3 regions of the Serratia sp. L9 genome follow, and region 1 is predicted to be linked to each of the others. Evidence: predicted binding sites of a transcription regulator. Region 1 holds the regulator's gene; each other region holds the start of a gene.
What was found. The regulator PhoB, encoded in region 1, activates phosphate uptake and scavenging genes when phosphate is short. The targets are predictions, from matches to a motif close to CTGTCATAAAACTGNCNNAT.

Region 1 (3,283 bases):
GATATCCAGCCAAACCGGCAATTCTCCCTGATAATCGGCAAACTGCCGCAGTTGGGCCTCGATTTGCTGCAAGTCGCCTTTGATCAACTGCATCGGTTGGAAAGTGGGGATCTCCAGCGCAGTGATCTGCTGCAAGGCACCGGCGGAAAAGTCGACCATAAACACGCTCTTCGCCTTGCCCAGTTCATCAAAACTCAGCGGGATTGGGGAACCGCTGTAGCGGATATGTTCAGACTTGGCGACGTTCTGTGCGCGATGAATATGGCCTAATGCGATGTAGTCGGCAGGGGGAAGGCCTGTGCCGGGAAAGCATCCAGCGTGCCGATATAAATATCGCGCACCGAGTCGGAAGTGGTCACGCCCACGGTGGTCAGATGCCCGGTCGCCACAATGGGCAGTGGCAGGCCCAGCGAATCGCGGTGTTCACAGGCCGCCTGATACAGACGGTGATAATGCCCGGCGATGGCTTCTTGCAATGCCTGCTGTTTCTGACTGCCGGAATCCCCGGCGCGGCTGGTAAGTAAGTCCCGTGGACGCAGGAAGGGGATGGCGCAAAGTACGGCACCCGGCTGGCCATCACGCTGGTTCAACACCAGAATTTGCTGCTCAAGCTCGGTTTGCGCGTTGGCAATCACGGTAGTATTCAGGCATGAAAGCAGCTCACGCGATTCATTCAGCGTAGCCACGGAGTCGTGGTTGCCACCCAGCACCACCAATTGGCAGCCGGTGCGTTGCAGTTCCACGATAAAACGGTTGTACAGCTCGCGGGCATAGCTGGGTGGCGAACCGGTATCAAACAGATCGCCTGCGACAATCAGCGCGTCCACCTGATGCTGTTCCACCTGCTCAGTCAGCCAGCGTAAAAAGGCCTGATGTTCGGCGGCGCGGCTTTTAGTGAAAAAGTACTGGCCCAAATGCCAGTCAGAGGTATGGATCAGGCGCATAGGTCTTCCTGGCTAACAGGGTAATAAGGGCGTAAACAGGCCTTATCCTAACCTAAGCATGATGATTTTTCTTTGGCGACTGAAATTATCGCTATGCTTAGGGGGACTTTTTTCATAAAAGTGTCACAAAACTGACGCATAATGGCGACCGCAGATAGCTTACACATTGGCAGGATTGACGATGGCAAGACGCATACTGGTGGTGGAAGACGAAGCGCCGATCCGTGAGATGGTGTGCTTTGTGTTGGAGCAGAATGGTTACCAACCGTTGGAAGCCGAGGATTATGACAGTGCCGTAACGCGCCTGTCTGAGCCGTTCCCTGATTTGGTGTTACTGGACTGGATGTTACCTGGCGGTACCGGGATCCAGTTTATCAAGCATATGAAGCGTGAGGCGATGACCCGGGATATCCCGGTGATGATGCTGACCGCTCGCGGTGAAGAAGAAGATCGGGTACGTGGCCTGGAAGTCGGGGCGGATGATTATATCACCAAACCTTTCTCACCCAAGGAACTGGTGGCTCGTATCAAGGCCGTGATGCGCCGTATTTCGCCGATGGCGGTGGAAGAAGTGATTGAAATGCAGGGGCTAAGCCTGGATCCTTCCTCGCATCGGGTAATGGTTAATGAACAGGCGCTGGAGATGGGGCCGACCGAGTTCAAACTGTTGCACTTCTTTATGACCCATCCTGAGCGTGTTTACAGCCGTGAGCAGTTGCTTAATCATGTTTGGGGCACGAACGTTTATGTGGAAGACCGCACTGTTGATGTGCATATACGCCGGCTGCGTAAGGCGCTGGAGACCACTGGTCATGACAAAATGGTTCAAACCGTTCGCGGTACCGGCTATCGGTTCTCAACGCGCTACTGATTGCACTGCGCTGGAGAAGTTACCGTGCTAGAACGTTTATCCTTGAAGAGGCTGGCGCTGGAGCTGGCCCTTTTTTGCTTGCCCGCCTTATTGCTGGGGCTGATTTTCGGTTATCTACCCTGGTTGCTGTTGATTTCGGTGCTGGCTGCACTGGCCTGGAATTTTTATAACCAACTCAAACTTTCCCACTGGCTGTGGGTGGATCGCAGCATGACGCCGCCGCCTGGGCGTTGGAGCTGGGAGCCTCTGTTCTACGGTCTGTATCAGATGCAGCAGCGTAACCGCCGCCGCCGCCGCGAATTGGCGCTGCTGATCAAGCGCTTTCGCAGCGGTGCCGAATCCCTGCCGGATGCGGTGGTGATGACCACCATTGAGGGCAATATTTTCTGGTGTAACGGTTTGGCGCAGCATCTGCTGGGTTTCCGCTGGCCGGAAGATAACGGCCAACACATTCTCAACCTGCTGCGTTACCCGGAGTTCAGCCAATATCTGCAACAGCAAGAGTTCAGCCGGCCGTTAACGCTGCAACTGAATAATGAACACTTTGTGGAGTTCCGCATTATGCCCTACTCCGAAGGGCAACTGCTGATGGTGGCCCGTGACGTCACCCAGATGCGCCAGTTGGAAGGGGCCAGGCGCAACTTCTTTGCCAACGTCAGCCATGAGCTGCGCACACCGTTAACCGTATTGCAGGGTTATCTGGAGATGATGAGCGACCAGGAGTTGGACGGTTCGTTACGCGGTAAAGCGCTGGGCACCATGCAGGAACAGACCAAACGTATGGATGGGTTGGTAAAACAGTTACTGACGCTGTCGCGTATTGAAGCCGCGCCGAATATAGATATGAACGAGAAGGTCGATATTCCGCTGATGCTGCGGGTGTTGCAGCCGGAGGCGCAATCGCTCAGCAACGGCTGCCATGAGATCAGCTTCCGGGTAAATGAAAACCTGAAGGTGTTTGGTAACGAGGATCAACTGCGCAGTGCAGTGTCCAACCTGGTGTATAACGCGGTCAACCACACGCCAAAAGGTACCCACATTGAGGTGAGCTGGCAGCAGACGCCGCAGGGGGCGCAGTTCCAGGTGAGTGATAACGGACCGGGGATCGCCGCCGAGCATATTCCGCGCCTTACCGAACGTTTCTACCGTGTGGATAAAGCCCGTTCGCGCCAGACCGGCGGCAGCGGGCTGGGATTGGCCATCGTCAAGCATGCGCTTAGCCATCATGATTCGCGGTTGGAAATCCTGAGCGAACCTGGTATCGGTACCCGTTTTATCTTTACCTTGCCTAACCGGTTGATTGTTCCCGCTGCTTTATCAGAGAATGCGGTGAAAAATTAACAGGTAGACCTGCCATGACCCGATTCACCCAAGCATTGTTGCTCTGCCTGACGTTACTGGTCTGCCGCGCTGTCCAGGCTACCCCGGACGGAATGCTTTCTGGCAACCTTTCCAGCGTGGGTTCAGA
Region 2 (3,283 bases), 1.5 Mb from region 1:
TAAGGAGCACCCAGGCCAGTAAAAGCAGGTACCACGTACACACCGTTGCTGTCTTTTACCTTGGTAGCAAAGTATTCGGAATCAGCGGCATCGCTGATCAATTTCAATTCATCTCGCAGCCACTGGATAGACGCACCGCCAATAAACACGGCACCTTCCAGCGCGTAGTTCACTTCACCGCGTGGACCGCAGGCGATGGTGGTCAGCAGGCCATGGCTGGAACGCACCGCTTCTTTACCGGTGTTCATCAAGAGGAAGCAGCCAGTACCGTAGGTGTTTTTTGCCATGCCCGGTTGGACACAGAGTTGGCCATACAGCGCCGCTTGCTGGTCACCGGCGATCCCGGCGATAGGAATACGCGTACCGCCTTTACCCCCGATGTTGGTCTGGCCATACACTTCTGAAGATGGACGCACTTCTGGCAGCATGGCGCGTGGAATATCCAGAGCTTCCAGCATGCGCTCATCCCAATCCAACTGGTGGATGTTGAACATCATGGTACGAGAGGCGTTAGTGTAATCGGTCACATGTACCCGCCCTTGGGTCATTTTCCACACCAGCCAGGTATCTACGGTACCGAACAGCAGTTCGCCACGCTTGGCGCGTTCGCGGGAACCTTCAACGTGATCGAGGATCCATTTGACTTTGGTGCCCGAAAAATAAGGGTCAACCACCAGGCCGGTGTTGTGACGGATATATTCTTCCAGGCCATCACGTTTGAGTTTTTCACAGATATCGGCAGTGCGGCGGCATTGCCAGACGATAGCGTTATAAATCGGTTTACCGGTCTCTTTTTCCCAGACAATGGTGGTTTCACGCTGGTTGGTAATGCCGATACCGGCTATCTGATCGGAATTGATATCGGCCTTGGCCAGCACCTCCACCAGCGTAGAGCTCTGCGATGCCCAGATTTCCATCGGGTCATGTTCTACCCAGCCGGCTTTCGGGTAGATTTGCGTGAACTCACGTTGCGAAACCGCAACAATATTGGCGTCATGATCGAGGACTACGGCACGCGAACTGGTGGTTCCCTGATCGAGAGCAACAATATATTTTTTTCGGTTGTCATAAGTTTAATCCTGCTGTTGTTAACCGTTAAAACTGTGCCAATCACACGTTATGCTGTTCTGCTTTGGCGGTGGGTTGTTCTTCCTCAGCGCAAACGTCACAAGGCAGGTGGCGGCCAATCAGCGCGCGATAGCCAAAGGCACCCAGACCGGCACCGAGGATAGGGCCGAAGATAGGAACCAGGAAGTAAGGTATATCGCGAGCTCCGGTGAAGGCAACCTCGCCCCAACCTGCCAGGTAGGCGAACAGTTTCGGGCCGAAGTCACGTGCCGGGTTCAGCGCAAAACCGGTCAATGGCCCCATAGAGGCACCGATGACGGCAATCAGAATGCCGATCAACAGCGGCGCCAATGGGCCACGTGGGATACCGTTGCCATCATCGGTCAGCGCCAGGATCAGGCACATCAGGATAGCGGTGATTACGGTCTCAACCAGAAAGGCCTGGCCGACGGAGATATGCGCGTTTGGATAGGTGGAGAAAATACCAGCCAGTTCCAGGCTTTCGTTGCTGCCACGCACCATCTGGTGGGCAGCTTCAAAATCAAAGAACAGGTTGTAATAGAGTCCGTAGACCAGCGCTGCTGCGCAGAAGGCGCCGGCAATCTGCGCAACGATATAAGGGAATACTTTGCGTCCATCAAAGCAGGCAAACAACCACAGGGCAAGCGTGACTGCCGGGTTCAGATGCGCGCCAGAGATGGCGGCTGTCAGATAGATGGCCATGGCGACGCCCAGACCCCAGATGACACTGATTTCCCACTGACCGAAGCTGGCCCCTGCCAGTTTCAGCGCTGCAACACAACCTACGCCAAAGAAGATCAACAGACCGGTGCCGAGGAATTCTGCGATGCACTGGCCTTTCAAGGTCGGACTGATGGTTTGGCTCATAAAATTTTTGTCCTGCAGACGACGGTTATAGATTCATACCCTCTCGGGTATGCAGGCCAGGCGCATGTTGCGCGTTTGGCCCAGGATTACAGTTTCTTTCATTTCGCCTTCTTATCGATTGAAGGCGTGATGTGAATTTATCGTTAACGAACATAAACGAGAAATAGCGAAATCAAAATGTGTGTCCTTCGTCATAAAATTGAGCGATTTCGCGTCGTTCTGTGTTCTTTCTGCATCATAAAACTGTGATCTGACCAGTATTCTGGTTTCCTTTTATTAACAAAAACTGAGCTGTCCATCAGGGATTTTCAGTTTTGGCTGATAGTAGCAGCAGGAAATTTGCAACAGACTGCGCTTTGGGCCGGTATGTTGCTAGACACTGAGAGGCAGGCTACTTACAATCGTTTTTATTGTAGGAGCGTTTTATCAAGACAGGCGCGTTTTCCTGTCACTTGGCGCGAGCATATTCGCAGCCGCCGCAACCAAAGTTGCGGCGCTACTTATAGATGTACGCCTTGCTACCATGAGGGGACTGAAGAATGTCATTTGAAGTATTTGAAAAACTGGAAGCAAAAGTTCAGCAGGCGATCGATACCATCACTCTGTTACAGATGGAAATTGAAGAGCTTAAAGAGAAGAATAATTCCCTGTCTCAGGAAGTTCAGAGTGCAGCTGGCAATCACGAATCACTGGTGCGTGAAAACCAACAGTTGAAAGAAGAGCAGCACGTGTGGCAAGACCGCCTGCGGGCATTGCTGGGCAAAATGGAAGAAGTCTGATCCGTAAGCCAAGATCGAAAAGGGCGCCTAGGCGCCCTTTGTCATATTCTGCAGTTACTCGATGTCGAGCGGATCTTCGGAAAGGATGATGCCGGTGTTGTCGGCATACAGGTGATCGCCAGAGAAGAAAGTGACACCGCCAAAATTGACGCGAATATCGCTCTCACCCACACCCTCACTGGTTGCGCCCACCGGAATGGCGGCCATCGCCTGAATGCCGATGTCCAGTTCTTCCAGATCGTCCACCTGGCGCACTGCACCGTAAACCACAATGCCTTCCCACTCGTTCTGAGTTGCCAGGCGAGCCAGTTCTGCGTTGATCAGTGCACGGCGTACGGAACCGCCGCCATCAATCAATAACACGCGGCCACGGCCGTTTTCTTCGAGCAGTTCAAACAACAGGCCGTTATCCTCAAAGCATTTCACCGTCGTGATTTGCCCGCCAAATGAAGTACGCCCGCCAAAATTGGAGAACAGAGGCTCAACTACGTTGACCTCTTCCTGATAGATATCGCAAAGTTCGGAAGTATCGTATTTCATAGGATTTT
Region 3 (3,283 bases), 1.3 Mb from region 1:
GGGTTTGTTCAAACACATCGCGCATTACCGCAGCGATGTAAGGAATAATCATGATGGCCAGGATCACCCCGGCGGCCAGAATGCCGATACCAAAAGCCGGGCCAGAGAACAGCTCACCAACAATCGGGATACCGGACATCACATCCCCCAGCGGGGTCTGGAAATATTGAGCGAACAACGGGGCAAACACGAACAGGCCCCACATGCCGTAAACGATACTTGGGATCGCAGCCAACAGTTCGATGGCAATGCCCAGCGGGCGTTTGAGCCAGTTGGGAGCCAGTTCAGTCAGGAACAGCGCGATGCCAAAACTGACCGGAACAGCAATGATCAGCGCAATCAGTGAGGTCACTACCGTGCCGTAGATCGGGACCAGGGCACCAAATTGTTCCGCAGGCGCATCCCATTCTTTAGTCCACAGGAAAGCGAACCCGAACTTCTGCATGCTTGGCCAGGAGGCAATAATCAGCGAAACAATAATACCGCCCAGCAATAATAAGGTAATCAGCGCCGCCAGTTTTACCAGCGCGCTGAAGATGATGTCACCGTTTTTACCCGGTGCTTTAATGGTCGGCTTGTACTCAGCCATAGATTACTCTTCTGTTAAAGCTTGGAGGGCTCAGCGAACTGAGCCCTGACACATCAGGCTGAGGCGCGATATTTCGCACCCCCTGCGTTCTCTTAGAACAGTGCGTTACCGGAGCTGTCTTTGATATTGGTCTTCCAGGCAGCACGGATTTGCTCAACCACTTCAGCAGGCAACGGGGCATAATCCAGTTCGCTGGCTTGCTTGGCACCGGTCTTGTAAGCCCAGTCAAAGAACTTCAGCACTTCTGCGCCCTGCTCAGGCTTCTTCTGCTCTTTGTGTAACAGGATGAAGGTGGTAGAACTGATTGGCCAAACGTTGTCGCCTTTCTGGTTGGTCAGATCCTGAGCGAAGGTTTTGCTCCAGTCCGCACCTTTAGCGGCGGCGCTGAAGCTCTCTTCTGTTGGACTCACCGGTTTGCCATCGGCAGATACAAGTTTAGTGTAGGCCAGATTGTTCTGCTTGGCGTAAGCGTATTCCACGTAGCCGATTGAACCAGGCAGGCGCTGGACGAAGGCGGCGATGCCGTCGTTGCCTTTGCCGCCCAGGCCGGTTGGCCAGTTAACGGTAGAGCCCGCACCAATTTTCTCTTTCCACTGCGCGTTGGCTTTGGACAGATAGCTGGTGAAGACGAAAGAGGTACCTGAACCGTCAGCACGGCGTACCACAGCGATATTCTGATCCGGCAGCTTAACGCCAGGGTTCAGTTTAACGATCGCCGGGTCATTCCATTTTTTGATATTACCCAGGTAGATGTCACCCAGGGTTTGACCATCCAGAGTCAGTTCGCCGGATTTGATGCCCGGAATGTTCACGGCCAGCACCACGCCACCAATCACGGTAGGGAACTGGAACAGGCCGTCAGCAGCCAGTTTGTCATCAGACAACGGGGCGTCGGAAGCACCAAAGTCAACGGTGTTGGCAATAATCTGCTTCACACCACCAGAAGAACCGATCCCCTGGTAGTTAACTTTGTTGCCGGTTTCTTTCTGATAAGAATCTGCCCACTTGGCATAAACCGGAGCGGGGAATGTCGCACCTGCACCGGTCAGGCTAGCAGCAGCGAACGCAGACACAGAGGCCAGGGAGAAAGTCGCTGCCACAATACTGGCGACGGTGGTACGCATCAGTTTCATAATCCCTCCTAATGGGATATTTAAAAATCGACTTTGAGTCGTTTTCATCAGAGTAAGTATTGTTGCAGGAGGGAAAATAGGACAGTTTGGTGACAATAAAATGTACGAAATATGACATTTATATGACAGCGGCGAATTCTCCCCTGCGAAGCCTGGCCTAATAGCCGATACGATCGCCAAAACACCCGCTATTGAGGTTCAGAGGCAGATATGGTGTTTGGATGGAAGACAACAGACAATACCAAGATTGGAGCCATAGCAGGTAGTTAACACCTTCCAGACGCTTCGCCTCGGACAGAAAGCCAAGTAGCCCCCGTAGCGATCAAGCCTACTCGGTTGGGTTGGAAGTGGAGATCAGATTCTGATGATGTTTCTCCCCCAATCTGGACTGAGGGGAGAAACCTTAACGCAGTTATTCTACGGTAACAGACTTCGCCAGGTTGCGTGGCTGATCCACGTCGGTGCCTTTGATCAGCGCCACGTAGTAAGACAACAGTTGCAACGGCACGGTGTAGAAGATAGGTGCAACAATCTCTTCAACGTGTGGCAATGGAATGATAGTCATACCTTCGCTGCTGGTGAAACCGGCATCCTGATCGGCAAACACATACAGCTGGCCGCCACGCGCACGCACTTCTTCGATGTTGGACTTCAGTTTTTCCAACAGTTCGTTGTTTGGCGCAACCACAATCACCGGCATATCCGCATCGATCAATGCCAACGGGCCATGCTTGAGCTCACCGGCAGCATAAGCTTCCGCATGAATATAGGAAATCTCTTTGAGCTTCAGCGCCCCTTCCATGGCAATTGGGTACTGATCGCCACGGCCAAGGAACAGCGCATGGTGCTTGTCAGAGAAACCTTCCGCCAGCGCTTCAATGCTCTTATCCAGCGACAGCATCTGCTCGATACGTGCAGGTAACGCCTGCAAGCCATGCACGATGTCATGCTCAACGCTCTCCGCCATCCCTTTCAGACGGCCAAGACGAGCCACCAGCATCAACAACACGGCAAGCTGAGTAGTAAAGGCTTTGGTGGATGCCACACCAATTTCGGTACCGGCTTTGGTCATCAGCGCCAGGTCCGATTCACGCACCAGCGAAGAACCCGCCACGTTACATACGGCTAATGAACCCAGATAACCCAGTTCTTTGGACAGGCGCAGCGCCGCCAGCGTATCGGCGGTTTCGCCGGACTGAGACAAGGTGATGATCAGGCTGCCTGGGCGCACCGCAGATTTGCGGTAACGGAATTCAGAGGCGATCTCAACATCACAAGGTACACCGGCCAGAGATTCGAACCAGTAACGCGCAACCATTCCTGAGTGGTACGAAGTCCCGCAGGCGATGATTTGTACGTGCTGAACTTTTGCCAGAATGTCGTCTGCACGCGGGCCCAGCTCGGTCAGGTTAATCTGACCATGGCTGAAACGCCCTTCCAGAGTGTTTTTCAGCGCCATTGGCTGCTCGAAAATCTCTTTCTGCATGTAGTGACGGTATGCGCCCTTGTCACCAGCGTCGTATTGCACCTGAGATTCAATTTCTGGGCGGTCAATCGCATT

Region 2: the regulator PhoB is predicted to act here: its motif matches at 2,189-2,208, upstream of ACQ86O_RS06085 (MIP/aquaporin family protein).
Region 3: the regulator PhoB is predicted to act here: its motif matches at 1,832-1,851, upstream of pstS (phosphate ABC transporter substrate-binding protein PstS).

What each region holds. Positions count from the first base shown of each region.
Region 1 is NZ_CP192591.1:5,526,722-5,530,004, reverse strand. It holds partial or broken gene sbcD (exonuclease subunit SbcD) at 1-944, opposite strand, end outside; gene phoB (phosphate response regulator transcription factor PhoB) at 1,126-1,815, shown strand; gene phoR (phosphate regulon sensor histidine kinase PhoR) at 1,840-3,156, shown strand; gene ACQ86O_RS26330 (PstS family phosphate ABC transporter substrate-binding protein) at 3,171-3,283, shown strand, end outside.
Region 2 is NZ_CP192591.1:1,293,364-1,296,646, forward strand. It holds gene glpK (glycerol kinase GlpK) at 1-1,049, opposite strand, end outside; gene ACQ86O_RS06085 (MIP/aquaporin family protein) at 1,111-1,956, opposite strand; gene zapB (septal ring assembly protein ZapB) at 2,496-2,735, shown strand; gene rraA (ribonuclease E activity regulator RraA) at 2,790-3,275, opposite strand.
Region 3 is NZ_CP192591.1:1,144,489-1,147,771, forward strand. It holds gene pstC (phosphate ABC transporter permease PstC) at 1-589, opposite strand, end outside; gene pstS (phosphate ABC transporter substrate-binding protein PstS) at 682-1,722, opposite strand; gene glmS (glutamine--fructose-6-phosphate transaminase (isomerizing)) at 2,135-3,283, opposite strand, start outside.